DNA from 4 places in the Streptomyces sp. SCSIO 30461 genome. Region 3 is predicted to be linked to each of the others. Evidence: riboswitches for the same ligand, from Rfam matches in the RefSeq annotation. Region 3 holds a riboswitch; each other region holds the start of a gene.

Evidence for each region. A riboswitch is a leader RNA that binds a small molecule or an ion and turns the genes downstream of it on or off. The one in region 3 is predicted to bind cyclic di-AMP.
Region 1: it holds a riboswitch for cyclic di-AMP, as region 3 does, so the genes downstream of both, V1460_RS05450 (transglycosylase family protein) here and V1460_RS32600 (NlpC/P60 family protein) in region 3, are expected to answer to the same signal.
Region 2: it holds a riboswitch for cyclic di-AMP, as region 3 does, so the genes downstream of both, V1460_RS02415 (M23 family metallopeptidase) here and V1460_RS32600 (NlpC/P60 family protein) in region 3, are expected to answer to the same signal.
Region 4: it holds a riboswitch for cyclic di-AMP, as region 3 does, so the genes downstream of both, V1460_RS09905 (M23 family metallopeptidase) here and V1460_RS32600 (NlpC/P60 family protein) in region 3, are expected to answer to the same signal.

Annotation. Positions count from the first base shown of each region.
Region 1 covers NZ_CP146101.1:1,186,943-1,194,797, reverse strand. Annotated here, with positions in the region: gene V1460_RS05460 (FAD-dependent oxidoreductase) at 1-1,392, opposite strand, end outside; gene V1460_RS05455 (ferric reductase-like transmembrane domain-containing protein) at 1,665-2,414, opposite strand; cyclic di-AMP (ydaO/yuaA leader) riboswitch at 3,307-3,514, shown strand; gene V1460_RS05450 (transglycosylase family protein) at 3,520-4,149, shown strand; gene V1460_RS05445 (lytic polysaccharide monooxygenase) at 4,477-5,472, shown strand; gene V1460_RS05440 (hypothetical protein) at 5,795-6,211, shown strand; gene V1460_RS05435 (hypothetical protein) at 6,135-6,647, shown strand; gene V1460_RS05430 (maleylpyruvate isomerase family mycothiol-dependent enzyme) at 6,644-7,387, shown strand; gene V1460_RS05425 (FAD-dependent monooxygenase) at 7,636-7,855, opposite strand, start outside.
Region 2 covers NZ_CP146101.1:499,331-507,185, reverse strand. Annotated here, with positions in the region: gene trmB (tRNA (guanosine(46)-N7)-methyltransferase TrmB) at 1-144, shown strand, start outside; gene V1460_RS02420 (PrsW family intramembrane metalloprotease) at 312-1,643, shown strand; gene V1460_RS02415 (M23 family metallopeptidase) at 1,741-2,835, opposite strand; cyclic di-AMP (ydaO/yuaA leader) riboswitch at 2,847-2,982, opposite strand; gene V1460_RS02410 (PP2C family protein-serine/threonine phosphatase) at 3,266-4,411, opposite strand; tRNA gene V1460_RS02405 (tRNA-Met) at 4,620-4,693, opposite strand; gene V1460_RS02400 (DUF5988 family protein) at 4,853-5,053, opposite strand; gene V1460_RS02395 (FBP domain-containing protein) at 5,102-5,596, opposite strand; gene V1460_RS02390 (WHG domain-containing protein) at 5,696-6,283, shown strand; gene V1460_RS02385 (HD domain-containing protein) at 6,431-7,015, opposite strand; gene V1460_RS02380 (helix-turn-helix transcriptional regulator) at 7,029-7,855, opposite strand, start outside.
Region 3 covers NZ_CP146101.1:7,270,464-7,278,318, forward strand. Annotated here, with positions in the region: gene pcrA (DNA helicase PcrA) at 1-989, opposite strand, end outside; cyclic di-AMP (ydaO/yuaA leader) riboswitch at 1,241-1,431, shown strand; gene V1460_RS32600 (NlpC/P60 family protein) at 1,438-2,574, shown strand; gene V1460_RS32605 (hypothetical protein) at 2,669-3,022, opposite strand; gene V1460_RS32610 (NlpC/P60 family protein) at 3,275-4,327, shown strand; gene V1460_RS32615 (response regulator transcription factor) at 4,359-5,054, opposite strand; partial or broken gene V1460_RS32620 (PspC domain-containing protein) at 5,132-6,403, opposite strand; gene V1460_RS32625 (PspC domain-containing protein) at 6,554-7,855, shown strand, end outside.
Region 4 covers NZ_CP146101.1:2,201,853-2,209,707, reverse strand. Annotated here, with positions in the region: gene V1460_RS09920 (GNAT family N-acetyltransferase) at 1-1,903, opposite strand, end outside; gene V1460_RS09915 (HPr family phosphocarrier protein) at 1,992-2,273, shown strand; gene V1460_RS09910 (GntR family transcriptional regulator) at 2,427-3,122, opposite strand; gene V1460_RS09905 (M23 family metallopeptidase) at 3,366-4,139, opposite strand; cyclic di-AMP (ydaO/yuaA leader) riboswitch at 4,152-4,320, opposite strand; gene V1460_RS09900 (pitrilysin family protein) at 4,578-5,981, opposite strand; gene V1460_RS09895 (pitrilysin family protein) at 5,978-7,333, opposite strand; gene V1460_RS09890 (DNA topoisomerase IV subunit A) at 7,585-7,855, shown strand, end outside.

The sequences.
Region 1 (7,855 bases), 6.1 Mb from region 3:
GAACGCAACCGCGCCCACGATCTGGTGCCCGCGCGGGGTTGCCCGGGTGTAGCGGGTCACGAACCGCTCCTTGCGCAGCGAGCCTTCGACCACGGTGACGTCGTCTCCCAGCGCGGGCATGCCCACGGCCTGGATCCGGACGTCGTGCTGCTCCGACCAGAAACGCGGTACGGGGGTGAACCAGCCCGCGCTGCCGGGACCGAGCAGGAGCGAGTCGGCGGCGTGCTGCCCCATCTCGACTGCGTGGATGAGGTGCTCGACGCGACGGGGCATGGTGTCGAAGAGTGCGTTGGGCCACCGGGCCACATCCCCGGCGGCGACGATCCACGGCACCGTGCCCCCTTGTACGTCCACCGCGTGGCAGGTCGGACTGCAGAGCACCCCGTCGGACACCTCCAGTCCGCTGTCGCGCAGCCACTCGGTGCGCGGCACGCTGCCAAGGCCGAGAACGACGAAGTCGCACTCGAGGATCTCCCCCGAGTCCAGCCTCAGCGACAGCCCGTCCCCTTCGTCCCGCCACTCGTCGATGCCCGTGCCGAGCCTCAGTTCGACTCCAGCACGCTCCTGGATCGCGCCGACGACCTGTCCGACACGTGGCCCCAGCACACGGCGGAGCAGCGGGGCACTGTGCACCACGAGGGTGACGTCCATCCCCAGCCGACGGGCGGTGCAGGCCAGCTCGCAACCGATGAACCCGCCGCCCACGACGACGACCCGGCGGGCTCTCGCCACCTGCATGGCACGCTGCACCACCGCGGCGTCCTCGAGGGTCCGAATGGTCCGTATGCGATCGCTGAACAGCGGCACTTCGGGTAGCCGCTTGGCGTCCACCCCCGTGGCCAGCACCAGCCCGTCGAACGGCAGGCGCTCGCCGCCCCTGAGCCGAACCGACCTGCCGTGCACATCCAGGCTCACCAGCGGGGTGTCCAGCAGCCACTGCGCATCGACGGCCTCATCAGCAGTAAAGGCCAACTGCTCCGTCTGGAGGCTGCCGGAGAGGTACTGCTTGGAGAGCGGAGGCCTGCTGTAGGGCTTTCGGCGCTCCTCGCCCACGATCACCAGTTCCCCGTCGAAGCCGCGCTCACGCAGCCGGGTCGCTGCGCTGAGGCCGGCGAGACCACCCCCCGCCACGACGATGCGCCGCCGACTCGCGCGGGTGGCGCCGCCGCCCGTACCGTGCGGCGGCCGCGGCTTGTCTTTGGCGGCCCCGCTGATCTCGATGGCCTGCATCGGGCAGCAGCGTGCCGCCTGCCTGGCCCTCGCCGAGGACTCTGCGGGCACGTTTCGCGAGTAGTGCAGCGAGCCGCTCTGCGAGATGCGGAAGACTTCGGGGGCCTCTTGCTGGCAGATGCCGTAGATGTGGCAGCGGCTGTTGTCGACACTGAGCCGCACCGGCGCCGAACCGGGGACAAGCGACGGGGCGGTCGGTCCGGACGCCGGGGCCGGATCCGTGGGTTGCTGCCGTGCAGGCGGGCCCTGCGGCGGCTGGCCGCCGGAGACCACAGACCCGCCGCCGCTCGCCGGGCGGTGGCCGGGCACGGCCTGTGTCGTCCGATTCTTGTGGGGGCGGGGGGTGCCGGCGGACCGCCTGGGCGCTGCGAAGGGGGCGCCTTGGCCGTGAGAGCCGAGGAGGGGTCCGGGCTGGACACCCCGGGCGGGAATCGTCACGGCATAACCTCCGGAGTGATGGTGGTGGTGGGCTCGCGCAATCGGGAGCGCGACGGGAAGACCCTGATCAGGAACGCCAGCAGGCAGGCGGCCGCACCGCCTGCGACCGTGGCCGCGACGAGACCTGGCCGGCGCGGCTCCGGGTGCACCAGGAAGATATGAAGCCATATCAGCAGGAATGCGGCGTAGGCGAGCTGGTGGAACCTGAGCCAGCGGTGGTAGCCGAGCCTGCGCTGCAGCAACACAGAGCAGCCGACCGCGATGCACAGTTCGGTCCCCAGGATTCCGAGCCCCACGGGGATCCTCTGGAGCCCTCCGGCGAACGGCACGATGAGTTCTGTCGGACCCATGCCCCAGACGGGCTGGTAGAGGAAGGTCATTCCGTGCACGACTGCAAAGATCAGTGCGGACAGACCCAGCGTCATATGCGCCCCGTGGATCGTGGCCCGATTGACCCGGTGCTGCATGAACCTCAGCCGCAACACCACGCCGAACACCACGGCGGCCACCATCAGCCCGTAGGCGACGAGCGCCGCCAACCGGGCGATCTCGTGGACGCCGACGTCATACGGAAACCCCTTCTGACGGGCGTCGAGAGGGGAGCCGGGGATCGGGTCGGCGAACGGCGCTGCCGACGCATCCGGCGAGTACACGAGGACCACTGCCAGGATCAACAACAATGCGGCGAGTACGGCAGCCGGCCGAACCGCGCTCCACATGCCGTAGGGGGGTGAGTTACGGGGCATACCTGAAATCCCTGGTAGCGAATTCCTTGATGCAGGAACTGACAATGCACTAGTTCAATGCCTCGGAAGTCCGGGAGTCCCTTGGTCCTCCTTCGGGGAACTCCGAAGCGATAGCGCCCTCCAGCGTCTGAAGCGGCGACCATACACGATCCAACTGTGGGGAAAGACGGTCACGACGTCCTCACGCCGCACCTCCCCCAGGGGGAGGATATGGATCAGATCAGGACAATACAATCGACCTCATCCCCGCAAAGTGCGGTATATGCGACCTATGTCCGTGTGACGTGCCCGGTTCTCGACTCGACCGCAGACCCGGTGTCCGTGATGTTCGCAAAAGACGTTCAGACGGACCCGGATACAGCACAACAGGCTGAGGATTCGCGGCACACCCGCAGATTCAGCATGCCTGCTCAAGGCGCGGCGGCTCGTCCGGAGTGCGGCGCGCATCGCCGCGGAGTCGACACCGGCACGGTTATTCGACGCTCGCACCCGAAGGTGGATCGGATGCGACCGGGGGCGTCGCGGACAGGGATCTGACGAACCTCCGGCGAGGATGTCTTCCGTGTCGCCACGGGCCGATGCGGTAACGCCGACAGAAGGCTCATCGACCCAACAGCGCCGTCCCGAAAAGAAATACGCCAATCCGGCTTCACAGACAGGTTCGCCCTTGTGACATGGATCTCTCCGCAGGCCGGCACGGGCGCTCACGGAACTCCGACAGCCGCCTCCTGACCTGCAGTTCTTGCGATACGCCAAGCAAGCCCGCGCCGTCGGCGTCCGGGGCCGGCACCTTTGATCTCCACGCACGGTGCGCTTAGTGTTTCGCCATTCGCAGCAGCGATCCCCGTCGGAACGGAACGCCGAGTCCTGCCACCGACCGACGGAAGCAAACGACGCGAAAGCGCCGCTGGCAGGAGCGGGGGACCCAAGGTCTTCCGCCGGACCGCCGACCATATGCCGCGTAGCGCCTCAGCAGCGCGTGCGCCGGTCGCGACCGGTCCGGCTCGGGGTGAAGCCGTTGACACCGCACGTCGCGGTCTGGCCGGGCAACTCACGTCCGAACCCGACAGCTAACCTCGCAGGCATCGGTGAGGACATCAACTCCATGGGTAAGCATCGTCGCGTATCGAAGAAGTTCGCCCGATTCGCCACCTTCGTCAGCACCGCCGGTACCGTGGCCGCCCTGCCGCTGATGGCGAGCACCTCAGCCTCTGCCGCTTCGGTCGAAACCTGGGACAAGGTCGCCGAATGCGAGTCAGGCGGCGACTGGTCGATCAACACCGGCAACGGATACTACGGCGGCCTGCAGTTCGCACAGTCCAGTTGGGAGGCCGCAGGCGGCCTGGAGTACGCGGAGCGCGCCGACCTTGCGACAAAGGACCAGCAGATCGCCGTCGCCGAGAATCTGCTCGCCGTTCAGGGTCCCAGCGCTTGGGCCTGTGCCTCGGCCGGTGACCTGACCTCGGACGGCCCAGCCCCTGACATCAACCCGAGCAGTACGGTGGGCGCCTCCGAAGCGCCGTCGTCCGACACCACGGATTCGGCGGACAGCCATGCCCCGGGGGACCCGGGGGAGGAGTCCGTCCCGTCCTCGGCCAACCCCCGGCCGCATACCAAGGCGCGCGGCGAGATCCGTCATGGCTCTGCCGGCTGGCACAGGCTGTCGGGGGCCGACAGGCCCACCGTCAGGGACACCGAACCGATCAACTCCGGACAGCGCTTGCGTCACGGCTGACCGTTGGCCGAACGGTGCGTCATCGGTGAGCCGTTCCATCTGCGGCCGGGTACACCCACCCGAAGCAGGTTGACGGTTTAGGGCGAAAAGGCCCCTCCAGGTGGGGTTGAAGCCCGGCACCCGGCGCAGCGGCGGCCGCTCCTCCGTCCGATGGCCCGCATGTCCCGTCCGGAACGAGCCGGCCCATCTGGACACGCTTCCAGCTCGCTGGTCGCCGGACCGGTTCAGCTCCATCCGGTACCGCTGCCGTTTGCGGCGCCGTGCCACCGGAGCCGAGTTCTGTCCGGCGTCCTTCCCCCAGCCAACACTGCTGAAGGAGTACCCACCATGACCCCTCGCCGCAAAGCGACCGTTGTCGTCGCCCTGGGTATCGCCCCGCTTGCGATGACCGGCCTGACCGCTTCGCCGGCTGCCGCACACGGATCCATGACGGACCCCGTGAGTCGCGTGGCCGCCTGTTACGCCGAGAACCCGGAGAGCCCGGACTCGGACGCGTGCAAGGCGGCGGTCGCCGCGAGCGGCACGCAGGCTTTCTACGACTGGAACGAGGTCAACATCTCCAACGCCGCGGGCAACCACCAGGATCTGATCCCCGACGGTGAGCTGTGCAGCGCGGGCCGGGACAAGTACAAGGGGCTGGACCTGCCGCGTGCCGACTGGCCGGCGTCGAATATCGTCTCGGGCAGCCACACCTTCCGCTACAAGGCGACCGCGCCGCACAAGGGCTCCTTCGAGCTGTACATCACCAAGGACAGCTACGACCCGACGCAGCCGCTGAAATGGTCGGACCTGGAGGAGAAGCCTTTCGCGCAGGCCACCGATCCGGAGCTGGTGGACGGCGACTACGTCATCGACGGGACGGTCCCGGCCAAGTCCGGGCGACATCTGATCTACTCGATATGGCAGCGCTCGGACTCACCGGAGGCCTTCTACACCTGCTCTGACGTGGTGTTCGACGAGGACGACGGAAGCTCCGAACCGACCGCCTCCGAACCGACCGCCTCCGAACCGACCGCCTCCGAACCGACCGCTTCGGCGCCGACCGACGAGCAGATCGAGGCGGGCAGAGGCAGGTCCACGGTGGACCACGGGGGCCATGGCGGTCCCACACCGGACCACCGCCATCACAAGCGGCCGTCCGGCACCCCCACCACCGCGGCGCTGAAGTCCGGCAACTCTCCGGACGCCATGAGCGCCGGTGAGAGCCTCGCTGAGACCGGCGGCAGCGGCTCGACGACCCGGTATGTCGTCGGCGGCGCAGCACTGCTCGCCCTCGGGGCCGCGGTGATCTTCGGTACGGTCCGCCGAAGGGCCGGTCACTGACGGAGCCATCCGAAGCGTGCGGCTGATGACGGCAGCGTGCGGCTGATGACGGCGCCGTTCTCCAGGAACTGTGGTCACGTGATCCGGGCCCCTGGGGCTGATGGGGGACATACGGCCGGGAGCCGACGGGCTCCCGCGGTCACTTGTCGGTCCGTCGGCCGGAGCGGGTCACGTTGACCTCGTGACAGCCGTCGGTCGGGCCGGGCCCGGTGGCGGAGGCGAGCACGCCGACAGCCGCGACTGCGGGGTTGCCCAGTCATGGGATGGCCCCGGGCGCCGGCGACCCGGGGGCGGGTGGCCGGCGCCCGGGGCGTCGTCCGTCATGCGGGTCGGGTCCGTCGGCGCCGAGGCCATCGTCTACTACTCGCTCCGCTTCACCTCGGTCCTCTACCCGGAGGCCGTACCGGCGAACGGCTACGCGAGCCCCGATGAGTACGTCGAGACCTTCCTCGACTTCCTCGACCGGGACATCCGCTGGGCCGCCCAGGGCAACCTGAGCAACCCGGCCAAGGCCGCCGACGACGCCGCCTGGCGCGACATGCGCGGCGGCGTCATCGAGGTGGTCGACTTCGGCGGTCTGCTCGCCTCCTCGCACCGCACCTTCCCCGGCGTCTACACCCCGCACCACAACCGGCTGTGCCAGGGGGGCTTCGGCGGAGGCCATGGAGAAGGTCACCGCGCTCATCAAGAGCGGCCGGGTCGACATCTCGGTCGGCCCCGGTGCCCGCCTCTCGTGTGACGAGGAGCGCGGCCTGTTCCGCGTCGACGGCCCGGCAACCGGCGCCGAGCGGTTCGCCGACGCCCTCGTCGACGCGCGGGTCCACGGCTTCGACGCCGAGCGCGATGTCATGGCCGTCTACCCCCATCTGCTGCGCCGCGGCATCGTCCGGAAGTGGTCCAACCCCGGCGTCGGAGAAGCGGACTTCGTCCCCGGCGGCCTGGACCTCACCCCGGAATTCCACCCGGTCCGGGCGGATGGCAGTGTCGAGCCCCGGATCGCCTTCCTGGGTCCGCCCAGCGAAGGGGTGATGTACCACCAGATCGGCGCTCTCCGGCCCGACAAGGACCACCACGTCATCCGGGACATCCTCTGCTGGATCCACGCGTTCATGCCGCAGGAGCAGGAGTCCCCGGCCGGAGGGAAGACGACGGAACTCGAAAGGGACCCCTCATGAGCACCACCATCGACTACACGGCGTACGAGTACGGCGGCGTCGACGTCCCAGAGCGGCTCAAGGAGATCAGCACCGCGCACGACCGGCTGCGCGCCGCCGCTGCGGAGATCACGGAGGAGGGCGCACGTGAGTCGATCCACCTGCCGGGCTGGACGCGCGGTCACGTCCTCATCCATCTCGCCGACCTGTCACGGGCGTTCGCCCGCCAGGCGCGGTACGCCGCCGAGGGCAGGACGATCGAGGTGTACGACGGCGGGCGGCCCACCCGCGACCGGCGAATCGAGGAGCTGCACGGCCGTCCGGCCGAGTGGCTGCGGGAGCAGCTCGAAGAGGGCCTGACCGCGCTCGATGAGGCGTGGGACGCGCTCGGCCCCGACGGCTGGGAGCTTCCCTGCTCCTACCGGAACTCGCCGCTGTTCGCGACCCAGCTGGCCTGGTGGCGGGAGACCGAGCTGCACACCGTCGACCTCACCGTCGGCTACGGCTCCGACGAGTGGAGCACCGCGCTCTCCTCGCATGTCGTCACCTTCCTCCAGCACCGGCTGCCGCAGGGCGTCGTGCTGAACGCGGAGGACACCGGCGAGGAGTGGTCCACCGCGACCGAGGGTGCGAGCCCGGTCGTGGTCCGCGGCTCGCTGCGCGCGCTGGCCGCCTGGATCTGCGGCCGACCGCACCCGTCCCTGCCCGTCGCGGACGGCGACCCGGCCACGGCGCTCCCCGAGCTGAACGCCTGGCCGTAGACCGTGTCCGGTGGGCCCCGTTCGACGCGGGCCCACCGAACGCGACGCTCGCGGCAGGCCCGGCTCGATGACCGGCCCTGAGGCAGCGCGGCCTCTTCCACCGTCGCTTCCTCTCCCCTCCCCCTCCCCGTGGCCTCCGCGGACCGGCCGTGCCGGGTCCGAAGCGTGGCCCTCGACTGCCGTACCCGCAGGGCGGCGGTCGGTGTGCCGGCCACGGGGTGTCTCGATCCGGTCCCCGGCCGTTCGGTTCAGCGGTAGTCGAGTTCGGCGAGTTCGGTGGCGAGCTTCGTGCGGAATCCGGTGTGGCCGAGCAGCCGCAGCGCGACGTTGCGCAGGCGGCGTGCGGTGGTGTTGCGAGTGGTGGCGATGCGGGTCATCCGGTCGGCGAAGGCGACCACCCGTTCGGCGACCGGACGCCGCTGGGCCTCATAACCGTCGAGGGTGTCGCTGGCGAAGGCGCGACCGAGC
Region 2 (7,855 bases), 6.8 Mb from region 3:
GCTCATCCGGAATTCGAGAACACCCAGGACGACGGCGGCTACGCGCCCCGGCCCTCCTTCCGTCCGCTGACCCGGTTCGAAGGCCAGGGCCTTGAGAAGGGGCATGTGGTGCACGACCTTCTGTTCCGCCGCAAGGCCGGGTGACCGACCCCCGGCACCAGGCACCACGCCCGCACCATGCACACGGCAGCGGCCCCACCCGCCCGCACCAGGCGCGCGGCGCCCGGCCGGGCCCGAACGTGCGCGGTAACACATCCGGAATTGCCGGATAACGCATCGCGGCTGTCGGTGGCGGTCGTTAGGGTCGTCAGGTGTCCGACCGGATCAGGCAGCCGTATCCCACGGCGCCCCACCCCGCCATCCCGGCGTGTGACGAGCAGCTGCTCTTCGACGCCGTGCCGGAGCCTGCGCGCTGGCGCTACAAACCGCGCCGGGCACTCTGGCGCAGCGCGGCGGTGCGCGCCTGGACCGTGATCACCCTGCTCGCCCTGTGCGGTCTGGTCATCCTGGCGCTGGTGCGCGAGCAGACCGGCACCGAGGGGTTCGCAGTGGGTCTCGCTCTCGCCCTGCTGCCGGTCCCGCTGCTGATGGCGGCGTTCCGGTGGCTGGACCGCGTGGAACCGGGGCCATGGCGGAATCTGCTCTTCGCCTTCGCCTGGGGGGCCTGCGCCGCCGCGCTCATCGCGATCATCGCCAACTCCTTCGCCACCCAGTGGATAGCGACCGCGACCGCCGATCCGAGATCGGCCGACACGATCGGTGCCACGATCATCGCGCCGGTGGTGGAGGAGAGCGCGAAGGCCGCGGCCGTGCTGCTCATCTTCCTGTTGCGCAGGAAGGACTTCACCGGGATCGTGGACGGGGTCGTGGTGGCCGGGTTCACCGCGACCGGCTTCGCGTTCACCGAGAACATCCTCTATCTCGGCAACGCCTTCCTGGAGGACCAGGAGTTCGGCCGCTCGGGCTTCGCTTCCGGGACAGCGGCGACGTTCGTCGTACGCATCCTGATGTCGCCGTTCGCCCATCCCCTGTTCACCGTGCTGACCGGCATCGGCTTCGGTGCCGCCGCACTCACCGCCCGCCGCCGGAGACTGCGCCGGACCGTGCTGCCGCTGCTCGGCCTGACCCTGGCGATAGGCGTGCACGCCCTGTGGAACGGCTCGGCGGTCTTCGGCCCCTGGGGCTTCTTCGCGGTGTACGGGCTCTTCATGGTCCCGGCCTTCGCACTGCTCACATGGCTCGCGGTCTGGAGCAGGCAGCGCGAACTGCACACGGTCGCGACCCAGCTTCCCCCGTACGCGGCGGCGGGCTGGATCTCCCCCGCCGAGCCGCTCGCCCTGTCCTCGATGCGGGCGCGCACGCTGGCCCGGGACGCGGCGGCGCGTGTTCATGGGAGCGCGGCGGCCCGTGCCGTGTCCGAGTACGAGGGGTTCGCCACCTCGCTGGCGTTCCTGCGCCACCGAGCGCACCAGGGCACGGCAGGACCGGACTTCACCGCACGCGAGCAGGAGCTGCTGCATCACCTGTGGCAGCGCAAGCATGTCGCGTCACCGGCCCTAACCTACGCGGCGCGAGCGACGGGGCGCGTCCGGATTCCTCCGCCGCACCGGGACTACGAGGGCTACAACCCCTATCGCGGGTGAATGGGCGAGGAAGCGGACGAAGCGCGTGCAGCACCGCACCCGTGGCGCCTGAGCCGCCGTCGGGCCAGGCACCCCGGGTGCGGTGCTGCACGGTGCTTCAGATGCTGAGGCCCTTGTCCCGCAGCCAGGCGGCCGGGTCCACGCCGGCACCGGACGGGGTGTGCACCTCAAGGTGCAGATGCGGCCCGGTGACATTGCCGGTCGCGCCGACGCGTCCGACGGTGTCGCCCGTCCCGACCTTCTGGCCCGCGCTGACACTCATCGACGACAGGTGGGCGTACCAGATCTCGGTGCCGTCCTCGAGCTCCAGCACCACGCGGTAGCCGTACGACCCGGACCAGCCCGCCGACTTGACCGTGCCGCCGTGCACGGCCTTCGCGGGGGTGCCGGTGGGCGCCGCGAAGTCGAGGCCGGTGTGCTGGCCGGACGACCACATGGAGCCGGACTCACCGTAGGTGGAGGTGATGGTGTACGAGGACGTCGGCAGCGCGTAGCGCCCGGCCAGCTCGGCGAGTCGGGCGGCCTCCGCAGCCGCTGCGGCCTCCGCAGCCTCCTCTTCCGCCTTGCGCTTGGCCTCGGCGGCTGCGGCCTCCGCGGCGGACTGCTGCCTCGTCGCCTCGGCAGCGGCCTGTTCGGCGGCGGCGTTCTCGGCTGCCGCCCTCGCTTCGGCCTCCACCCCGGCCTGCTGCTGCTCGGCCTGCTGGAGGATACGGGCGCGCAGCGCCTCGCCCGCGGTGGTCTGCTGGGCCCCGGTCTGCTCGGCTGTACCGGCGGTGGTGGCGACGGACATCGCCGAGAGCGGTGCGTCGGCCGCCCCGCCCGCGCCCTGCTCGTCGGAGTCGTCGGAGTCGTCGGAGGACTCCGACATCAGGGAGGCCACGCCCGGCAGCGACTGGGCGTCCGGAAGGTTGTCCTTGATGCTGTCGGGCAGGGATATGGAGACGGCCGGCTTGTCCTGCGCGGTGGCTATGCCGCCCGCGCCGACAGCGGCGATCACGCCCACACCGAGCACGGTGGAGCTCCGGGCGAGACCGCCGCCTCGCTGTTTGACGACACGGTGCCTGCCGCGGACCGGGCGGAGGGACTCCTCCGTCGGATTCCACTCCTCCGTCCCGTCGGAAGGAATCCACTCGGCGGCCGGGGCCCACTCGGTGGTGGGAATCCCCTGGAGGGCAGGCTCGTTGGACGCCACGGAGGCGTGCTCCTTTCCTTCCTTCTCGCCTACCGGGTTAGCTGACGGGTTCGGAGCAGGAAGGTCTCCTACAGGCACCCTGAAGTACCCGATTCACCCCAAATGGTGGTTCCCCGGTTCCCTTGCGGGATTCGGCGCATGCGCACGGTGCCGCCTCTTGCGACGACTGGGACGACCGTGCTGCGTTATCGAACGTTAATAGACGCCGACGCTCCATTCCAAGCCGTCCCCCTTGATCATTAACTATTTTCGGCCTGGACTTAACGCCCATCAGGTGAGCAAATAGGGCAAGTTGACCGCCCCTCACGACACATTGTTCACCGTTGAATATCTGATGATTCATCAAGCTCAGACGTTGGGAGCCGACTGACCAGGGCGGACCGGCCGGACCAACCGGAGCGACAAGGCGCCTCTGGGCCACCCACAGGCCTCAGGACGCAACCGGCACCGACCTGTTCCCTACCGGCTGATGCACACCCGGCCTGGCGACCGCCAGCAATGCCATGTCGTCCGCCAGGCCGCCACCCGTGTGCCGCCGCACATCGGCCACCACCGCGTCCAGCAGCTCGTCGGGCCCCGGGAAGACCAGACCCCCGAGCCGCGCCCGCGGATCATAGAAGGTGCCGTGCCGGTCGCGGGCCTCGGACAGCCCGTCCGTGTACAGGAGCAGCGTCGCTCCGGCCGGAAACGGCGCCTCGTCCACGTGGTCCGGCCAGTGGGCGAGATCCCCCATTCCGAGCGGCAGCGCGTTCTGGCTCGGCTCCAGCATGTAGAGCGCGCCGTCCGCGTACATGACGATCGGAGGCGGATGGCCCCGGTTGACCACCCGGACGCGACTCCCGTCGCGCGGGATCTCGGCCAGCACCGCCGTGGTGAACCCCTCCACCCGGTCGAGTCCGTGCGGGCGGCTGTCCCCCCGTGCCAGCGCCCGCTCCAGGCGCTGGGCGATCCCTTCCAAGGAGGGCTCCTCATCGGCCACCTCGCGGAACGCTCCGAGCAGCACCGCCACCGCCTCGACCGCGTCCAGCCCCTTTCCCCTGACGTCGCCGACGATCAGACGGACACCGAACGCGGTGTTCTGGACGGCGTACAGGTCACCGCCGATGAACGCGTCCGCCTGCGCCGCCTCGTACCGTGCGGCCACATTCAGCCCACCGATACGCTCGGCCGGTTCGGGCAGCACGGCGCGCTGGGCCGCCTCCGCGATGACACGGGCGGAGGCGAGCCGCTCACCACTGCGGCGGAGTACCCGGTTGATGTAGAGGGCGACGATCGACACCGTGAGCACGGTGAAAACCTCAGTCGCCGGCGGCACCTGGCCCAAGGTGCCGTTGTAGACGTTCAGCCCCAGCACGGTCAGCACACCGGCAGCCGTCGTCACCAGGGTGCCGCGCCATGTGTAGAACGGGGCGGCGAGCAGCGGGGCGGCGGCGAAGAACGGTGATGCGCGGTACGTCTCCGGGGTGAACAGGTCGAAGACCAAACCGGCGATGATCGTCAGCCAGGGCAGCAGCAGCACGAGGACACGGCCGCCGCTTCTCGGCCGGGGTCCCTCGCCGCCGTCGTACTGTGCCAAGACTGCTCTCCCGCCGATCCGCCCACGGCCGCGGACGGATCCGCGCACCACCAAGGCTGGCCTCAGCCGCGCCGCGGGGCGAGTCACCGTCGGCCAACCGGGCTAAGCGGCCGACCCTCACCAGCGGCCAAGCCGCCACAAGGCCCGACAACACACAGACAGAGGGCCCGGATCCAGCATGCTGCTGGATCCGGGCCCTCTGCTTCAGTAGCGGGGACAGGATTTGAACCTGCGACCTCTGGGTTATGAGCCCAGCGAGCTACCGAGCTGCTCCACCCCGCGTCGGTGAACACAACCTTACGCCATGCGGAGCAAGATCCACACCACTTTTCCGTGCGACCCGCGAGAAGGCCCCTCTCGTACCCCGTACGGCGCAGATCGCCTCCCGTACCAGCGCGGCGGGCTGTCCCACCGACCCGGCGGATCCGCACCCTCCGGCGACTACTCGGCGACTTCTGTCCGCTCCCACCACTCGTACACGGTCAGCCGCCCCTCGGCGCTGTCCTCGTGTCGCGTGGTGGCCTTGAAGTGCTCATAGCCGCCACGGTGCGGAATCTTCAGTTCGCGTCCTGGCGGCGTGATCGGCACGACCTTCCCCTGCAGGTCGTCCGGTCCGCCTTCCAGGCGTGCCTTGGTAGCCATACCTCCAGTCTTGCCACCACGACGGCGGGCCGCACGTCCGGGCGAAACTCACCCGCCGAGCGCGTCCAGGAAGCCGAAGAGATTGCTCCGAGTACGCTCGACCTGCTGCTCCACCGTGAGGGACTCCTTCATCCGGCCACCGGGCGCCGGGGCCTTGATCCCCCGCGAGTAGAGGGAACAGGCGAGGTCGGTGCACATGTACACCCCGACCGAGTTCCCTTCCCGGCCTTCGGGACCGGCCTTGCGGGCCGTCATCAGGGAGACGCCGTCCCCGGGGTGGGTGGTCAGGCAGAGAGAGCACATGCTGCGGTGCAGATAGCCGCGCTGCCGCGACGGGAAGCGCAGGGACACCCCGATGATCCGGCCGTCCCGCTCTGTGACGAGACAGCAGCGGTCGGGTGCCGCGGGATCTCGCCAGCCAAGGAAGTCCAGGTCGTCCCAGGGACGCTCGTAGAGGTCACGCGGCACGGCCAGACGTCTGGCCTCACCCTTCGAACAATTGACGAACGACGCCCTGATCTCCTGCTCGGTGAGTGCCTTCATGCCCACGACGCTAGGTTTTCCTAGAGGTATTAGGCAAACGATTAAGCTCTCTAGGTACCTGTGCTCGCGCCGTGGCGCGTACCGGAAGGAGGACAGCGCATGCCCCGTGCCGGACTCAACGCCGAGCGCGTCGTCGAGGCAGCAGCGGACCTCGCGGACGAGACCGGCCTCGACCGCCTCACCGTCTCCGCGCTGGCACGCCGCCTCGGTGTGAAGGACGCCAGCCTGTACTCCCATGTGACGAGTGCGGCAGACCTGCGCACCCGTGTCGCGCTGCTCGCCGCCCGTGAGTTCGGCGACCGCGTCACGACGGCCGTCGCGGGCCGCGCAGGCAGGGACGCCCTGACCGCCTTCGCCGCCGCGTACCGATCCTTCGCGCTGGACCATCCCGGCCGTTACGCGGCCGCCCAGATCCCGCTCACCCCCGAGGTCACCACCGGTTCCCTCGGGCACCTGCGGATGAGCCAAGCCACATACGCCATGTTGCGCGCGTACCACCTGACCGAACCCGATCTCACCGACGCCGTAAGGCTGTTGCGCGGTGCTTTCCACGGTTACTGCAGCATCGAGGCAGGCGGCGGCTTCCAGGACACCCGCGACGTCCAGGCGTCCTGGGAACGCAATATCGACGCGCTGCACTTCCTACTGGAGCGCTGGCCCTCGTCAGCCGCGGACGCCATCGGCTGAAGCCGACTGGCGCCCCGGACGGTGAAACCCGATCGGGTTGCGGAACCCGCCGTACGCACCGCATGGCGCAGGCAGTTCATCGCCGGCCGCTGAGCATGCGCCCCCTGTCTGGTCCTACGGGACCGGGCAGGGGGCGTTCTTCGCGTTTCAGGCCGAAGGCTGCTCACCCAACGCGGCGCGCAACCAGTCCAACGGCCCCCGCGTCAGGAGTTCGTCTGCCAGCCGCTGGCCCGTCTCCGTGACGATGCGACCACGGCTGTTGTCGATCCACCGCTGTGCGCTCTCGTAGCCCTGCGACCGGTACTCCAGGCCTTGGAGCATGCATTCAAGCTTGTCCGCGTCGCGCGCGCAGATGGCTTCGCGGGACTCCTTGGCTTCGTACTCCGCGACGAGATCGCGCACCATGACGGCCAGCTGCTCCGGCATGTCGGCCACCTGGTCCGCAGTCACAGCCTGTGGGTCAACCTCAGTCGAGTACTTCTTGCCGAGATAGTTCACGTCGCCGGTACGTGTCTCCTGCGAGTCGTGCCACACGGCGAGGAATGCCGCGCGGGCAGGATCGGCGCCTTCAAGCTGCGCGATGATCGAGGCGATCAGCGAGGTGCGCCAGGAGTGTTCAGCCACGGTCTCGGGGTCGCGTACCCCGGCCATCCACCAGCCTGTGCGGCGCGTCTGCTTGAGCGTGCCGGCCTCGTACAGGAAGTGCGCCACCCCGGCCAGGTCGTCAGCCACAGCTGGTCTCCTCTCACGCCTCGGAGAGGCGGATCGCGTACCGAATGTTCTCAAGCTCGCGGCGGGCTCTCGCCGACAGCACGCGGCTATCCAACATCACGGGGAGTCGATCACGTAAGGCGCGGCTTGCCCCGCTGGCGCGGAGGAGGCTCGGGCGAGCGGCGAGGAGCGCCCACAGGGTGTGGATGTTGAGATCAACGAATCCATGGTCGGGGTTGAGTCCGCGGACGAGGTGGCGCAGCAGCTTCTGTCCGGGCCAGATGCCCGGGTCTTCGGTGGCGATGAAGTCGTCCGACAGCTGCACGTGCGGGGACTCGCCCACCCAATACGCCCAGTAGTTGAGGTTCGCAGCCTCACTCGCGGCGTCTCCATCGAGTGTGTCGATGAAGTAGGCCATGCGGTCGCGGTCGCCTTGCCGGGCCGCGACGGCTGCAACGGAGCGGCCGTTGAGCCACCGGGTCAGCCAGTCGTCGGGGCGCTCTGTGCGTTGCTGGTGGGCAAGCCATTCTCCGGTGTCCGGAGCGGAGTCGTACCCGGCCAGGTAGAGGGCTTGTCGGCGGAGCAGGAAGTGTTCGGCTCTGCGCGCGCACTCGGCAGTGCGCCGCACTCGTGAGAAGAACTGCTTTCGGTCTGCCGCCGCGAGCTCAGGTCCCTTGGGCACGGGGCCTCGGCGCGGTCGGGCTGGCGCAGGCAAGTCTCGGAGCGGAGTGGGCGCCACGCCGTTCAGAGGCCAGGTGAGCACCTCCACGAGATCACGTTGCATGACCCATGCACCGAGCGGGTCTTGCTCCGCCGGGGTGTCGCCGCCCAGCGTGCTCGACAGCAGCACATCGGCCTCCA
Region 3 (7,855 bases):
CACAGTTCGGCGGCGGGCAGGTCCTCGTACCCCTCGCCGACCAGCTCGCGCACCAGGGTGTACTGGGCGTGGTTGGTGTCCTGGTACTCGTCCACCAGGACGTGGCGGAAGCGGCGCCGATAGTGCTCGGCGACGTCAGGGAACGCCTGGAGCAGATGGACGGTGGTCATGATGATGTCGTCGAAGTCCAGGGCGTTCGCCTCGCGCAGCCGCGCCTGGTACATCCGGTACGCCTCGGCCAGGGTCTTCTCGAAGCCGCCTCCGGCCTGGAGGGCGCCCCCCGCGACCTGATCGGCGTAGGCCTCCTCGTCGATCAGCTCGTTCTTCAGGTTCGAGATCTTGGCGCTGAAGGACTTCGGCGGGAACTTCTTCGGGTCGAGGTCGAGATCACGGCAGACCAGGGCCATCAGCCGCTTGGAATCGGCGGCGTCGTAGATCGAGAACGACGACGTGAAACCGAGCTTCTTGCTCTCGCGACGCAGGATGCGGACGCAGGCACTGTGGAAGGTGGACACCCACATCGCGTTGGCGCGCGGGCCCACGAGCTGCTCGACCCGTTCCTTCATCTCGCCGGCGGCCTTGTTGGTGAAGGTGATGGCCAGTATCTGCCCTGGGTGCACATTGCGGGTCGCCAGCAGATGCGCGATCCGGTGGGTCAGCACCCGGGTCTTCCCGGAGCCGGCTCCGGCGACGATGAGCAGGGGCGAGCCGGTGTGGACGACGGCGGCACCCTGCTGCTCGTTCAGCCCGTCGAGCAGCGCGGCGGGGTCCACGGCCGGGCGCGGAACACCGCTGCGGTAGTACTCGTCCCTGGTCGGAGGCACGTCGAAGCGCCCGTCGAAGAGGTCGTGCGGGACTTCTTCGGCGGGGCCATGCTCGTCCGGCTCGTCCGGCTCGTCGTACTCGTCGCGCTCCGGAGGCGGGGGTTCCTCCGAGGCCGCCGAGCGCTGGAGGCCGGCCAGGAAGCTTTCGTCAAAGAGGCTGCTCATCGCTCTACGAGTCTAGGCCGCCGCACCGACAGTCCGTCGCCTTCCCCCCGATCCCCCGCTTCGATCCCGCCAAAGTCCCACCGATGTCCGACCCGGCTACCCCGGTCACGATAAGTGAAGTTGCGGCCACGACACGCCAAGGTCACGGAAATGTATCGGACATAATGCGCACCGACCTTCACAAGAGCGCCACAGTTTGGCTAGCGTGCTCGCCCAGGCAGCCCGTACCCCCGCGGCGACAAACGCCAATCGGGCCGCTCGCGCCGAATCCGACCATTCCGCAAGGAAAGTGAGGAACCGGGGACCCAACCCTCCTGCGCCGACCAGCACAAGAGGGGCTCCACCGGGGTGAATCGGGCCAAGCCCAGCAAGGCCCGTAGGACAACCTTCCGTTCCGTCCGAACCCGACAGCTAACCCGGTAGGCGGCAAACGGAAGGAGATGCCGTCTTGGCATCGCACCGCAAGGCGACGCATGCCCGTACGGGTACACGCACGAAGAGTCCCGCCGTCGGGTTCACGACGGCGGCCATCGCGGGAGTGACCTTGCTCTCCGCGCAGAGTGCCCGGGCCGAACCGCGGCCCAGTGTCGACGAGGTCCAGAAGAAGGTCGACGACCTCTACCGCCAGGCCGGCACCGCGACTCAGCAGTACAACCGCGCGAAAGAGGAAACGGCGCAGCAGCGCCGCAAGGTGGACCGGCTACTCGACGACGACGCGGAGCGCACGGAGTCCCTTAACGAAGCCCGGCGCGCGCTCGGATCGTACGCCACCGCCCAGTACCGCGCGGGCACGGTCACGCCGACCGCCGCGCTGCTCCTCTCGGACAGCCCCCAGCAGTACTTCGACCAGACGCGTCTGACGGACCGGCTCTCCGAGGAGCAGCGCGAGGCGGTCACCGATTTCGAGGAGCAGCGGTCCGCGGCGACGGAGCAACGCGCGGAGGCGACCTGGAGCCTGGATGCGCTCAGCGCCTCGCAGGCGTCGCTGCGCACCACCAAGGAGACGGTGCAGCGCAAGCTCGCCGACGCGCGGGAGCTGCTGGGGACGCTGACGGCGGAGGAGAAGGCACGGCTCGCGGAGCTTGAGCGCCGGCAGGAGGAGAAGGCCCGTCGCAAGGCCGAGGCGAAGGCCCAGGCCGAAGCTGAGTCCAGGGCGGCGGCCGAGGCCGAAACCGAACAGCGGGCACAACCGCAGCAGGAGGGCACCGGCACGAGCACGGCCGCCGGTTCGTACGCCGCCAAGGCTCAGAAGGTGCTGTCCTTCGCACGCACCCAGCTGGGCAAGCCGTACGTCTGGGGGGCGACGGGCCCCAGCTCCTACGACTGCTCCGGCTTCACCCAGGCCGCTTGGCGCGCCGCCGGTGTCGATCTGCCCCGCACCACCTGGGATCAGGTCGAGGTGGGGCAGCGGGTGGCGGCCAAGGACCTCGTGCCCGGTGACCTCGTGTTCTTCTACGACGACATCAGCCACGTCGGGATCTATGTCGGCAACGGCCAGATGATCCATGCCCCGAAGCCGGGTGCGAACATCCGCGAGGAGTCGATCTACCACATGCCGATCCACGGGAGTGTGCGGCCGGTCTGATCCCGAACCGCGCCCCGAACGACGCAACGGGCGCCCCTCGTCGTGAGGGGCGCCCGTTGCCTGCCAGGTCAGGTCGAGGACGGGTCAGCTCGGCTCAGGTCCAGAGAGTCGCGATGAAGATGTTGGCGACGGTCAGGACGCCGACCGCGCCGAACACCGCCTTGTCCACCCGCTCCTCGTCCCGCTTCACATAGACGAGCCCGAGGATCACCACCAGCACCGCGAGCTTGATGCCGACCTTGAGGTTGTTCACCGTCTGGTCGTCCGCCTCATTGAGCCCCACCAGCGCCACACCCGTGACCAGCATCGTCAGTGCCCCGTGGAGCATCGCCGGGGTGAAGCGGGCCGTCCCGGCGCCCATCGCCTTCATCTGGGTCAGGAAACCACCGAGCAGCGCGGCGATACCGATGATGTGCAGCGCGACGAAGACATTGATGAGTACGTCCATGGCACCGGAGCCTAGCCCCCCGATCGGAAACCGACTATAGCGGGCCGACTTCCATCAATACCGGTCATGTCGACCCATCCGCTCACCAGGTCGGTCTAGCGTCCTCCCCCAGGTGATCGACCTGCCGGCTTCATACCGGTCAGCAGACTCGACCGCCGCGCCGAAGGATCCGGCGGCGGGCCGCTTCCCCTGGGCGGACCGCCGCCGGAACCGTACGGAACGACCTACCGGACACCGGAAGGACTGGCCTTCGTGGCAGCGCACCGCAGACCCAAGCAGCGCAACCTGGGCGGCACCGCCGCCCGCACCGCTCTCACCGTCGCGCTGGCGGGTGCCGCGACCGGCACTCTCTTCGAGGGCGCAGGACACGCCGACCCCGGTTCCACCCCGGAACGACTGAAGGCGAAGGCAGACACCCTGTACCGGGAGGCGGAGGAGGCGACCGAGCGGTACAACGGCGCCAAGGAGGCCGCCGCAGAAGCCCGGACCGCGCTCGACGGACTGCGTGACGAGGCCGCCCGGCGCACCGCACGGCTCAATGCCGCCCGCGACGCGCTCGGCTCGATCGCCACCGCCCAGTATCGGGCGGGTGGTATCGACCCTGCCGTACAACTGGCCCTCAGCTCCGACCCGGACGCCTATCTCGCAGGCGCGGAATACGCCGAGCGGGCCGGATCCCGGCAGGTCGCCACGCTGGCCGGGATCCGCGAGGAGAACCGGGAGCTGGCCCAGCTGCGCGCGGAGGCCGACGGGCGCCTCGCCGAGCTGACGGCACGCCAGGATGAACTCGCCCGGCACCGCAAGGCCGTACGCGAGAAGCTCGCCGCCGCCCAATCCGTCCTGGCCCGGATGGCTCCCGCTGAGCAGGTCGCCTACGCGAGCGGGGACAGCACGCCGCCCGGCCGGGCCGACCGCGACGACGCACCCGGCGGCGCGGTCGTCGCCGACGCCCCCAATCCCCGGGCGGCTCAGGCCATCGCGTACGCATACGGAGCGCTGGGCAAGCCCTACGTCTGGGGCGCGACGGGGCCCTCCGCATACGACTGCTCAGGGCTCACCCAGGCAGCCTGGCGTTCGGCCGGAGTGTCCCTGCCCCGGACCACCTACACCCAGATCGACTCCGGACACAGGGTGCCGCGTTCCCAGCTCGCACCCGGTGACCTGGTGTTCTTCTATTCCGGTGTCTCGCATGTGGGCCTCTATATCGGCAACGGCCAGATGATCCACGCCCCACGGCCGGGCGCACCCGTGCGGGTCGCGCCCATCGACGAGATGCCGTTCGCCGGCGCGACACGCGTCGCCTGAGTCGTCTCGCCGTGCCCTTCGCCAGGTGGGGTCACACCAGCCGTCGTGCCGTGGCCCACCTCGTCAACTCATGGCGATTCGACAGCTGGAGCTTCCTGAGGACCGCCGACACATGCGACTCGACGGTCTTCACCGAGATGAAGAGCTGCTTGGCGATCTCCTTGTACGCATATCCGCGGGCGATCAGCCGCAGCACCTCCCGCTCCCGCTGGGTGAGCCGGTCGAGATCCTCGTCCACCGGAGGCGCGTCGGTCGAGGCGAACGCGTCCAGCACGAAACCCGCGAGCCGTGGTGAGAACACCGCGTCCCCGTCCTGGACCCGGAAGACCGAGTCGACCAGGTCGCTGCCGGTGATGGTCTTGGTGACATAGCCGCGCGCGCCGCCGCGGATCACCCCGATCACGTCCTCCGCCGCGTCCGACACCGAGAGCGCGAGGAAGCGCACCGGATGCTCCCCGCCCATCAGTCCCGCGCAGCGGCGCAGCACCTCCACCCCGCCGCCGCCGGGAAGGTGGACATCGAGGAGCACGACCTCGGGGCGGGTGGCCGTGATCACGGTGACCGCCTGGTCGACGTCGGCGGCCTCGCCGACCACCTCGACGCCGGTCTCATCCGTGCGGCCGATCTCGGCCTGCACACCTGCCCGGAACATCCGGTGGTCGTCAACGAGCACGACCCGTACGCGACGCTCCGCACCCCGCTCGCCCCCATCGGTCTGCTCGGTCATCCGTCCGCCTCTCGCTGTCCTGGGGATGCCCCGTGGGCTGTGTCCTGGGGGGTGCCGTGCGGAGTCCCTTCGCGGGTCTCCGTCTCCCGCTCCATCTCAAGCTCCACCTCGGTGCCCCCGCCGGGCACCGAGCGCAACCGCGCCGTGCCGCCATTGCGCTGCATCCGCCCGATGATCGATTCTCTTACGCCCATCCGGTCCTCGGGAACCGTATCGGGGTCGAAGCCCGGTCCTCTGTCCCGTACGGAGACGAAGACGGTACGACCCTCGACCTCCGCGTAGACCTGCACAGCGCCACCCTCGCCACCGTACTTCGCGGCATTCACCATCGCCTCGCGCGCGGCCTGCATCTGTGCCACCAGCCGCTCATCGAGCGGGCAGTCGCCCACGACGACGACCTCCAGCGGTACGCCGTGCTTGTCCTCCACCTCGGCGGCGGCCTTCTTCACCGCGTCCGACACGGTGGCGGGCTCCTCGTCCGCCTCCTTGCCGGTTCCCTCGGGGCGATAGAGCCAGTTACGCAGCTCACGCTCCTGGGCCCTGGCCAGTCTGCGTACCTCACCGGCGTCGTCCGCGTTCCGCTGTATCAGGGTGAGGGTGTGCAGGACGGAGTCGTGCACATGGGCCGCGACCTCGGCGCGCTCCTGGGCGCGGATGCGCATCAGACGCTCTTCGGACAGGTCCTGGGTCATCCGCACCAGCCAGGGGCCAACAAGCAGCCCGACCCCGACGATCACGGCGATCGCCGCCGTCATGACGTTGCCGAACTGGGCGGCCGAGCCCCGGACGACGACAAAGACGGTCAGGCCCATCCCGACCAGAGCGACCCCGGCGAGACCGCGTGCCAGCTGGAACAGCCGACGGCGGGTGCCGTCGCCGGTCCAACGGGCTCGGCGTGCGTTGTCCGCCTGGCGCCACACCAGGACGAGGCCGGTGCCTATCAGGAGTACCGGCCAGACATAGCGGTTGACGGGGCCGCCCAGGTCGACGTTGACAACGAACGAGACCGCCCCGATCAGCAGGCCGAACAACGCGAACAGCTGGCCTTTGTCGGGCTTGCGCAGCCGTCGTCTGCCATCGGACGTGGTCTCGAACACCGGCTTCGACTCGGCGGACCGGCCGCCGACGCCGAGTGGCACGACGATCCAGAACACCGCGTACAGCAGCGCGCCCAGTCCGTCGGCCATGAAGAGGCAGAAGAAGATCAGCCGGACCCAGACCACTGGCAGCCCGAGATGGCCCGCGAGGCCGCGCGCGACACCGCCGAGCCACCGTCCATCGGCGCTGCGGTACAGCTTGCGGACGGACGGCTCGTCGGCTTCCGGCAGGTGGGTGACTGCGGCTGGCATGCCCCGATGGTCACACGTCCGCCCTGCCCCGGGCATCAGGGCCGTCCCCGAGACCGTCCCTGATCCCCGGATTCCCGGAGGGGGAATATCAGGGACGGGCCAGGGTCGGGACGACTGCCGCCGGGCGTCGGAGCCGGTCACCATGGAGTCATGACTCAGCCGACCGCTCCTTCCCCGGCGCCACCGCGGGAGCAGCAGCCCCAACTGCGCCGGACTCCGCGGCAGAAGGTCGTGTCCGGTGTCTGCGGCGGGCTCGGGCGCTACTGCGACATCGACCCGGTGATCTTCCGGATCGTCATCGCGGTGCTGGCGGTGATGGGCGGCGTCGGTCTGATCGTCTACGGATTCGCCTGGCTGATGTTGCCCCTGGACGGGGAGGAGGAGAACGAGGCCCGCAGGGCCCTGTCCGGCCGGGTGGACGGCGCGGCATTGATCGCGGTGCTGATGGCCCTGCTCGGCTGCGCGCTGTTCCTGTCGATGATCGGCAACGGCACCATGCTCGGATTCGCCGCGATGCTGTCGATCGCCATGGCTGCCGCTGCGGTCTGGTCGCAGCGGCGCAGCCTGGCGACGTCCGACGGCGGCCGGCTCGACCCCGCTACGGCGCACGCCGTGAAGGAAGCACCGCCGGAGACCAAAGCCCCGCCGGCACCGGGTGGGCCGTCATGGTGGCGTGACCCGATCGTCAAGGACGGCTCGACAGGGCCGGTGGCCACCGGCTATCTGTGGGGGCCACCGGAAGCGGTGGCCGCTGACCGGACCATGGCGACGCCCCGACAGCCGGGGGTGCGAGGGGACGGCGACCACGCTCAGGAGCCGATATCCGGCCGGTTCCCGGGCCCGGTGGGAGGCCCTGCCGCAGCACCGCCACGCGGGCCGCGCGGCATCGGGGGACCGGTGTTCCTGCTGGCGCTGCTGGCGGGCGCCCTCGGCGCTCGGCTGAGCTGGGAGTCAAAGCCGCTGGGCACCAGCCTGGAGATCGGCTTCGCCTGCGCTCTCGCGGTCTTCTGCCTGGGGCTGCTGACGAGCAGTCTTCTCGGGCGCAGGCGCGGGGGCACCATCCTGCTGACCGTGGTCACCGCCCTGCTGCTGTTCGGCTCGTCCTTGCTGCCGAAGGAGATCGGCACCCGGTGGATGCGCACGGACTGGCAGCCGACGACCATCGCGGCGATCGCCCCGCGCTATGAACTCGGCAGCGGCGACGCCCGGCTCGACCTGGGCGGCCTCGCCGTCCCGGCCCGGTCGACCGTGAACACCACGGTCGAGGTGGGTGCGGGCAGGCTGAGGGTGGTGATACCGCAGGACGCGACGGTGAAGATCACCGCCAAGGCCGGGCTCGGGGTGCTCAGGCTGTCGGACGAGCACCGCGAGGACGTGGACGTGGGCCCGGACCGCCGACGGACGGTCACGCTGTCCCCGGCCGGGCAGGCAGCCGGGAAGCCGGGTGACAGA
Region 4 (7,855 bases), 5.1 Mb from region 3:
GGGCGGTGGACGGGCGCGGCGGTGCCGAACTCGTCGCCGCCGCCAAGGCGTCCGCCAGACCGCCCAGTTCGACGTGGACCACGAGGACCGGCTTGGGCGGGGAGGACTCCGCCGCCTGACGCAGCGCTCCGGCGAGCACCTCGCCGTCGCCCGACTCGGTCGCCCCGCCCTCGCCGACCCAGGGGATCGCGTTGACGACGACGGCGTCGCACGCCGGGTCCTTCATCGCCTCGGTGAGCGCCTCGCGGAAGTCGTCCGGGGTCGCCGCCGTCGTCAGGTCACGCGACGGAAGTGGCCGCAGGCCCTCCGCCAGGCAGGCGTCGTAGGTGAGCAGCCCGAGCGATTCGGAGTTGCCCAGGATCGCCACCCGCGAGCCCCCGGGCAGCGGCTGCCCGGCAAGCAGCAGACCCGCGTCGACGAGCTCCGTGACCGTGTCGACGCGGATCACCCCTGCCTGGGCGAGCAGCTCGGACACAGTGGCGTACGGGATGCGGGTGGAAGGCACCGCGTGACCGGGGGGCGCGCTCCCGCTGTGCCGGGCGCCCCGCACCACCACGACGGGTTTGGCGGCGGCGGTGCGTCGGGCGAGGCGGGCGAACTTCCGGGGGTTGCCCAGCGATTCCAGGTACAGCAGCACCACGTCGGTGTCGGGGTCCTCGTACCAGTACTGAAGGAAGTCGTTGCCGGAGACATCGGCCCGGTTGCCGGACGAGATGAAGGACGACAGTCCGGCACCGCGTCGGTGCAGTCCGCTGAGCAGGGCGATGCCGATCGCGCCCGACTGGGTGAACAGTCCGATCCGGCCCCGGGCCGGTGACTCGGGGGCCAGTGAGGCATTCAGCCGGACCCCGTCGGCGGTGTTGATGATCCCGAAGGCGTTCGGTCCGATGATCCGCATGCCGTACCTGCGCGCCTGGCGTACCAGTTCCCGCTGCCGCTCGCGCCCTCGTACGCCGCTCTCCGCGTAACCGGCGGTCAGGACGACCAGCCCCTGCACTCCGTGTTCGCCGCAGTCCACGACGGCTTCCGGCACCCGTTCGGCGGGGACCGCCACCACTGCCAGGTCGACGGGCTCGCCGATGTCCGCGAGCGTACGGAAGGCGGGCACACCTTCGATCTCGTGGTCGTCCGAGCCGTCGGGGCCCTCCAGCGGCAGAGAGCGGTTCACGGCGTACAACCGCCCGGTGTAGCCGGATTCCAGAAGATTGCGCAGCGCGGCCCGACCCACTCCGCCGGGCACCCGGCCGACGCCGATCACCGCCACCGAACCCGGTGCCAGCAGACGCTGCACGGAGCGCGCCTCCGCGCGCTGTTCGCGGGCTCGCTGGACGGCGAGTGACCGCGCGGTCGGTTCCAGATCCAGCGTCAGTCGGACGGCTCCGTCCTCGAAGCTGCGCTTCTGGGTGTATCCGGCGTCGGTGAAGACCTTGATCATCTTGTTGTTCGCCGGCAGCACTTCCGCCGCGAACCGACGGATGCCGCGCTCACGGGCGACCGCGGTGATGTGTTCGAGGAGCGCCGACGCGACACCCCTGCCCTGGTGCGCGTCCTGGACCAGAAAGGCCACCTCCGCCTCGTCGGCGGGTGCCGACGCCGGCCTGCCGTTCGCGTCGATACGGTCGTAGCGCACGGTCGCGATGAACTCACCGCCCACCGTCGCCGCCAGGCCCACCCTGTCCACGTAGTCGTGGTGGGTGAACCGGTGGACGTCCTTGGTGGACAGCCGAGGGTAGGGCGCGAAGAAGCGGTAGTACTTGGACTCGTCCGACACCTGCTCGTAGAAGTTCACGAGCCGTTCGGCGTCCTGCGTGGTGATGGGCCTGATGCGCGCGGTGCCACCGTCGCGCAGCACCACGTCGGCTTCCCAGTGGTCGGGGTACACGTGGTCCGACGGGGTCTGCATGGCCCCAAGACTACGGCCCGGGTCCCGGTCGCGAAGCAAGGAAGGCGGGTGCAGTCTGAGGACACCCCCAGACTCAGGAGGCATCACCATGGCTGAGCGCCGCGTCCAGGTCGGCTGGGCCGAAGGCCTGCATGCCCGCCCCGCTTCGATCTTCGTCCGCGCCACCACGGCCGCGGGCATCCCGGTCACCATCGCCAAGGCGGACGGCAGCCCGGTCAACGCCGCTTCGATGCTGGCGGTGCTCAGCCTCGGCGCGGAGGGTGGCGACGAGATCGTGCTCGTATCCGACGCGGATGGCGCGGAGGCCGTGCTGGACCGGTTGGCGAAGCTGGTCGCCGAAGGCCTCGAGGAACTCCCCGAGACCGTCTGATCACCGACCTCGCGAGAAATCGACCGGGCACACCGCATTCGGAAAACCGAGAAACCGAACCAAGACGAAGACTCCGGATCAGGTGAATAGAATCAACACCTGGGCCACTCCAGAAAATCCTGAGCGCACCTCTATTTGTATACAGAGCGCGTGTTAATGGCGGACACTTGCCGTGTTTACGGAATGTTGCGAAACCCTCACCGCTGAACCGTGCGGCGCGAGCGGAGCGATACGCAGCCGGTACCCCCTGGTCCCCCGCTCGGCGTGCGCCGCGGTGAGCGCCCGCGCCCGCTCCGCGTCACCGCGGGCCACCGCGTCCACGATCGCCCCGTGCTCGGACCAGCACTCCACCGGCTGGGTCGGCTGCTCGACCGCGTACATCCAGGCGATCTTGTGCCGCAACTGGGTGAGCAGGGTGATGAGCCCGGGGCTCACGGACGCCTGAACCAGCGTCTCGTGGAACCATCCGCCCAGTGCCCGCAGGTCCTCGCCTTGGCTGTGGCGCGCTCGCTCCTGGCCGAGCCTCACCAGTCCGCGCAGCACCTTCAGATGGGCCTCCGTGCGCCGCCGCGCGGCCCGGGCGGCACCGAGAGGCTCCAGGAGCGCGCGGATCTCCAGCAGATCGGCGGCCTCCTGCGCGGTGGGCTCCGCGACGCACGCTCCGGCATGCCGCCGCGACACCACGAAGCCCTCCGACTCCAGCGTGCGCAGCGCCTCACGCACGGGGACCCGCGAGACTCCGTAGCGACGGGCCAGCTGCTCCTCGGCGAGCCGGCTGCCTCGCTCGAAGACCCCGGACACGATGTCGTCGCGGATCGCCGTGCATACCGAACGCGCGGGAATGCGCATACCGAACCTCCGCAGTAATCCCCTGCATCTGCCACATCCGCTCGAATTCAAGCGGCATCCGAGTCGAGCAGCCGACCAGTCAGGCGATGCCCTTCGGTGACTCTATGACAATGGGCGGGAATTTCCGATGGCCTGCCTTGATCCATGGATATTTTTTGGCCGGAAAATACCGAAGGCTCCGGCCGGTCTCGATGACCGGCCGGAGCCTTCGGACTCCGCGCGCCGTGGGACAGCGCGCGGAGGTCAGAGCTTGACGCCGTGGCCGCGCAGATAGGCCACCGGGTCGATGTCGGAACCGTAATCGGAGCCGGTGCGGGCCTCGAAGTGGAGGTGCGGGCCGGTGGTGTTGCCGGTGGAGCCGGACAGCCCGATCTGCTCACCCGGGGTGACCCGCTGGCCGACGGAGACGCTGATGGACGAGAGGTGGCCGTACTGGGTGTACGTGCCGTCGTTCATCTTGATCACGACATTGTTGCCGTAGGCGCCGCCCCAGCCCGCCTCCACGATGGTGCCCGTGCCGACCGCGACGACCTTTGTCCCGGAGGAGGCGTGGAAGTCGATCCCGGTGTGGCTGCCCGAGGACCAGACGGCTCCGCCCGAGTGGTAGTCCGTGCTGACGTAGGACCCGGCGACGGGGAGGTTGTACGACAGCAGGCGCTTGCGCTCGGCCTCTCGGGCAGCGCGCTCCTCGGCGTCCCGGGCGGCCTTGACCCGGATCTCGGCGTTGCGCTTCGCGTCCGCTTCGGCCTTGGCCTGGGACGCGGCGAAGTCGGCTTCTTCCTGCTGGACGTCGGCCTGGGCGCCGACCTGCTTGGCGAGCATGTCGCCGGCGACGACCACCTGGTTCAGGCCGGTGTCCTCGACGGAGAGGCTGTCCGGCTCGGCGGCGAGCGCGGGTGAGGCGAGTGCTCCGACGACGCCGGTGGTGGCCAGCGCGGCGGCTCCGGCCACGCCCGCGCGCTTGCGCGACAGCCGGCTCGGACCACGATGCTTCCCGGTGGCACGGGTGAACGCCATGAAGTGGCTTGTCCTTTCCTTCCCTCTCGCCTACCGGGTTAGCTGACGGGTTCGGAGCAGGAAGGTCTCCTACGGCCCCCCTCCGCGCAGGTGTGCGAAGGCGTTCCGATTCACCCCAGGGGACTTGCGGGTCCCCGGCTCCCCAGGCTCGCGCCTGACGGGGACTCGGCGATCGCTGCCCGTTGCCGCGGGTGCGGCGCGTGCAAAGGTCGGACAGCGCAGAAGACGCTAAGCCGATCTTCCGTAAATCACCAAACGGTCACGGGATTTTGTCGCGTATCCCACAGCACAGACAGGCAGCCTCTCCAGCAAACCGGACAAACGTTAAACAGGCAGCGAAAAGGGCCCCGTTGGCGTACCCATGCCCAACGGGGCCCTTCCTCGCACTCACTCGCCGCGGCCTCTCGGCTCCACGAGCGGCGCCTCAAGGACGGTCAATCAGCCCGTGACAACTGTCACTTCACCGAGGCCCAGGGCCTTGACCGGCTCCTCGATCTCCGCCGCGTCACCGACGAGGACCGTGACGAGGCGATCCGCGGGGAAGGCGCTGACGACCGCGGCGGTCGCCTCGACGGTGCCCGTCGAGGCCAACCGGGCGTAGAGCTGTCCCTGGAAGTCGTCCGGAAGGCCCTGCTCGACCTGGTCGGCCAGGGTGCCGGCGACGGAGGCGGCCGTCTCGTACTTCAGCGGGGCTACACCCACCAGGTTCTGCACGGCGACATCGCGCTCGGCATCCGTCAGCCCCTCGGCGGCGAGCGTACGCAGCACAGTGAACAGGTCCTGGAGGGCCGGTCCGGTGTTCGGCGTGTCGACGGAACCGCTGATGGCGAGGGTGGCCGCGCCGGTGGCTCCGCCCGGAGACGCCGGGGCGGCCGAGCGCAGCACCTGGGCGAACGCCCGCACGCCGTAGGTGTAGCCCTTCTCCTCACGCAGTACACGGTCCAGGCGCGAGGTCAGCGTGCCGCCGAGGCAGTAGGTGCCGAGGACCTGGGCCGGCCAGACGCTGTCATGGCGATCCGGTCCGACGCGGCCGATGAGCAGCTGTGTCTGGACCGCGCCGGGGCGGTCGACGATCACGACACGACCCGTGTCGTCGGCGGTGATCGGCGCCATGGCGCGAGGCGCGCCCGCACTGCCCGTCCAGGCACCGAGGGTGTCGGCGAGCACGGCGTCCAGATCGACGTCCGTGAGGTCGCCGACGATCACCGCCGTGGCCGTGGCGGGCCGGACATGGGCCTCGTAGAAGGCCCTGACGGCCGCGGAGTCGATGCGCTCCACGGTCTCCTCGCTGCCCTGGCGCGGGCGCGACATCCGCGAAGACGCCGGGAAGAGCTGCTTGGACAGCTCCTTGGCACCGCGGCGAGCCGGGTTCGCCGTCTCGTGCGGGATCTCGTCGAGGCGGTTGCGGACGAGCCGCTCGACCTCGCTGTCCGCGAACAGCGGGGCCCGCAGTGCCTCGGCGAGCAGTCCCATGGCCTTCGCCAGCCGGGAGACCGGCACTTCGAGCCCGATACGGACGCCCGGGTGGTCGGCGTGCGCCTCGAGCGTCGCGCCACAACGCTCCAGCTCGGCGGCGAACTCCTCCGCCGAGTGCTTGTCGGTGCCCTCCGAGAGCGCCCTGGCCATGATCGTGGCGACGCCGTCGAGGCCGTCGGGCTCCAGGTCCAAAGGAGCGTCGAGGAAGATCTCGACGGCCACCACCTGCTGGCCGGGACGGTGGCAGCGCAGCACGGTCAGCCCGTTCCCGAGCGCCCCGCGCTCGGGCGCAGGGAAGGCCCACGGCCGGGCGTCGCCGGGCTGGGGCTGCGGGTGGAATTCCATGGTCACGGCAGCCTCGGTCACTGTCCGGCTCCCTCTGCGTCGTCAGCGTCGTCGTTGTCCTCTGTCGCGGCCGCCGCGGCGGCGGGCTCGTACACCAGCACCGCGCGGTTGTCCGGGCGCAGCCTGGCCTGTGCGACGGCCCGCACTTCCTCTGCGGTGACGTCCAGGACCCGCGAGACGGCGCTGAACGCCAACTGCGGGTCACCGAACAGCACCGCGTAGCGGCACAGTTCGTCGGCGCGGCCCGCGACGGTGCCGAGCCGGTCGAGCCACTCGCGCTCCAGCTGGGCGTGGGCGCGCTCCATCTCCTCGGCGGTCGGGCCGTCGGCGGCGAACCTGGCGAGCTCCTCGTCCACAGCGGCCTCGATGTCGGGCACCTCCACACCACCGGAGGTCTTCACGTCCAGCCAGCCCATCGACGGCGCCCCGGCCAGGCGCAGCAGACCGAAGCCCGCGGCGACCGCCGTGCGGTCACGGCGCACCAGGCGGTTGTGCAGCCTGGACGACTCGCCTCCGCCGAGCACGGTGAGCGCCAGGTCGGCGGCGTCGCACTCCCGGGTGCCGTCGTGCGGCAGCCGGTAGGCGGCCATCAACGCACGGGCGGGAACCTCGTCGACGATCTCCTCACGCAGCTGCCCGCCGATGGTCTCGGGCAGCGAGCCGTCACGCGGCGGCTGCTTGCCGTCGTGCGAGGGGATGGTTCCGAAGTACTTCTCGATCCAGGCGAGGGTCTGCTCGGGATCGATGTCACCGACCACCGAAAGCACCGCGTTGTTGGGCGCGTAGTACGTACGGAAGAAGTTCCGCGCGTCCTCCAGGGTCGCCGCGTCCAGGTCGGCCATCGAGCCGATCGGGGTGTGGTGATAAGGGTGGCCCTCGGGATAGGCCAGGGCGGTCAGCTTCTCGAACGCCGTACCGTAGGGGACATTGTCGTAGCGCTGACGCCGCTCGTTCTTGACGACGTCCCGCTGGTTCTCCATGGACTCCTCGTCGAGCGCGGCGAGCAGCGAGCCCATGCGGTCCGCCTCCAGCCAGAGCGCGAGCTCCAGCTGGTGGGTCGGCATCGTCTCGAAGTAGTTGGTGCGCTCGAAGCTCGTGGTGCCGTTGAGCGAACCGCCGGCCCCCTGCACGAGCTCGAAGTGGCCGTTGCCCGACACCTGCGCGGAGCCCTGGAACATCAGGTGCTCGAAAAGGTGAGCCAGCCCCGTACGACCCTTGACTTCGTGACGGGAGCCGACGTCGTACCAGAGGCAGACCGCGGCGACCGGGGTCAGGTGGTCCTCGGAGAGCACCACCCGCAGGCCGTTGGCCAGGCGGTGCTCGGTCGCTGTCAGGCCGCCGGAGCCGGCCTGCGCTGTGGCCGTGTGACCCATGGGCATGTGGTCCCTTCGATCGCGATTCGGTAGTCCTGCTCGTCTACCTGCCTATGCACAGCCACTGTATGCAAGCCCGCCGACACCTGGCGAAGTTCCCGGCAGTTCCCCCTCGGTCACCGGGTGTGGTCACGAGGGCCGCCGAAGAGCCCGGGGCCCGGGTCGAGGTCCGCGTTGTCGGCGGTACGGTCCACAATGGTCCGCATCAGTTCCCGTCCATGGTTCATGTTGGTGAAGGAGCCGCAGCAGCGATGGCCCGCCGCAGCACGAAGACGCCGCCGCCCGACGACTTCGAGGAGAGGATCCTCGACATCGACGTCGTCGACGAAATGCAGGGCTCCTTCCTCGAGTACGCGTACTCGGTGATCTACTCCCGTGCCCTGCCCGACGCCAGGGACGGGATGAAGCCCGTCCACCGCCGGATCGTCTATCAGATGAACGAGATGGGCCTGCGCCCCGACCGTGGGTACGTGAAGTGCGCCCGGGTGGTCGGCGAGGTCATGGGCAAGCTCCATCCGCACG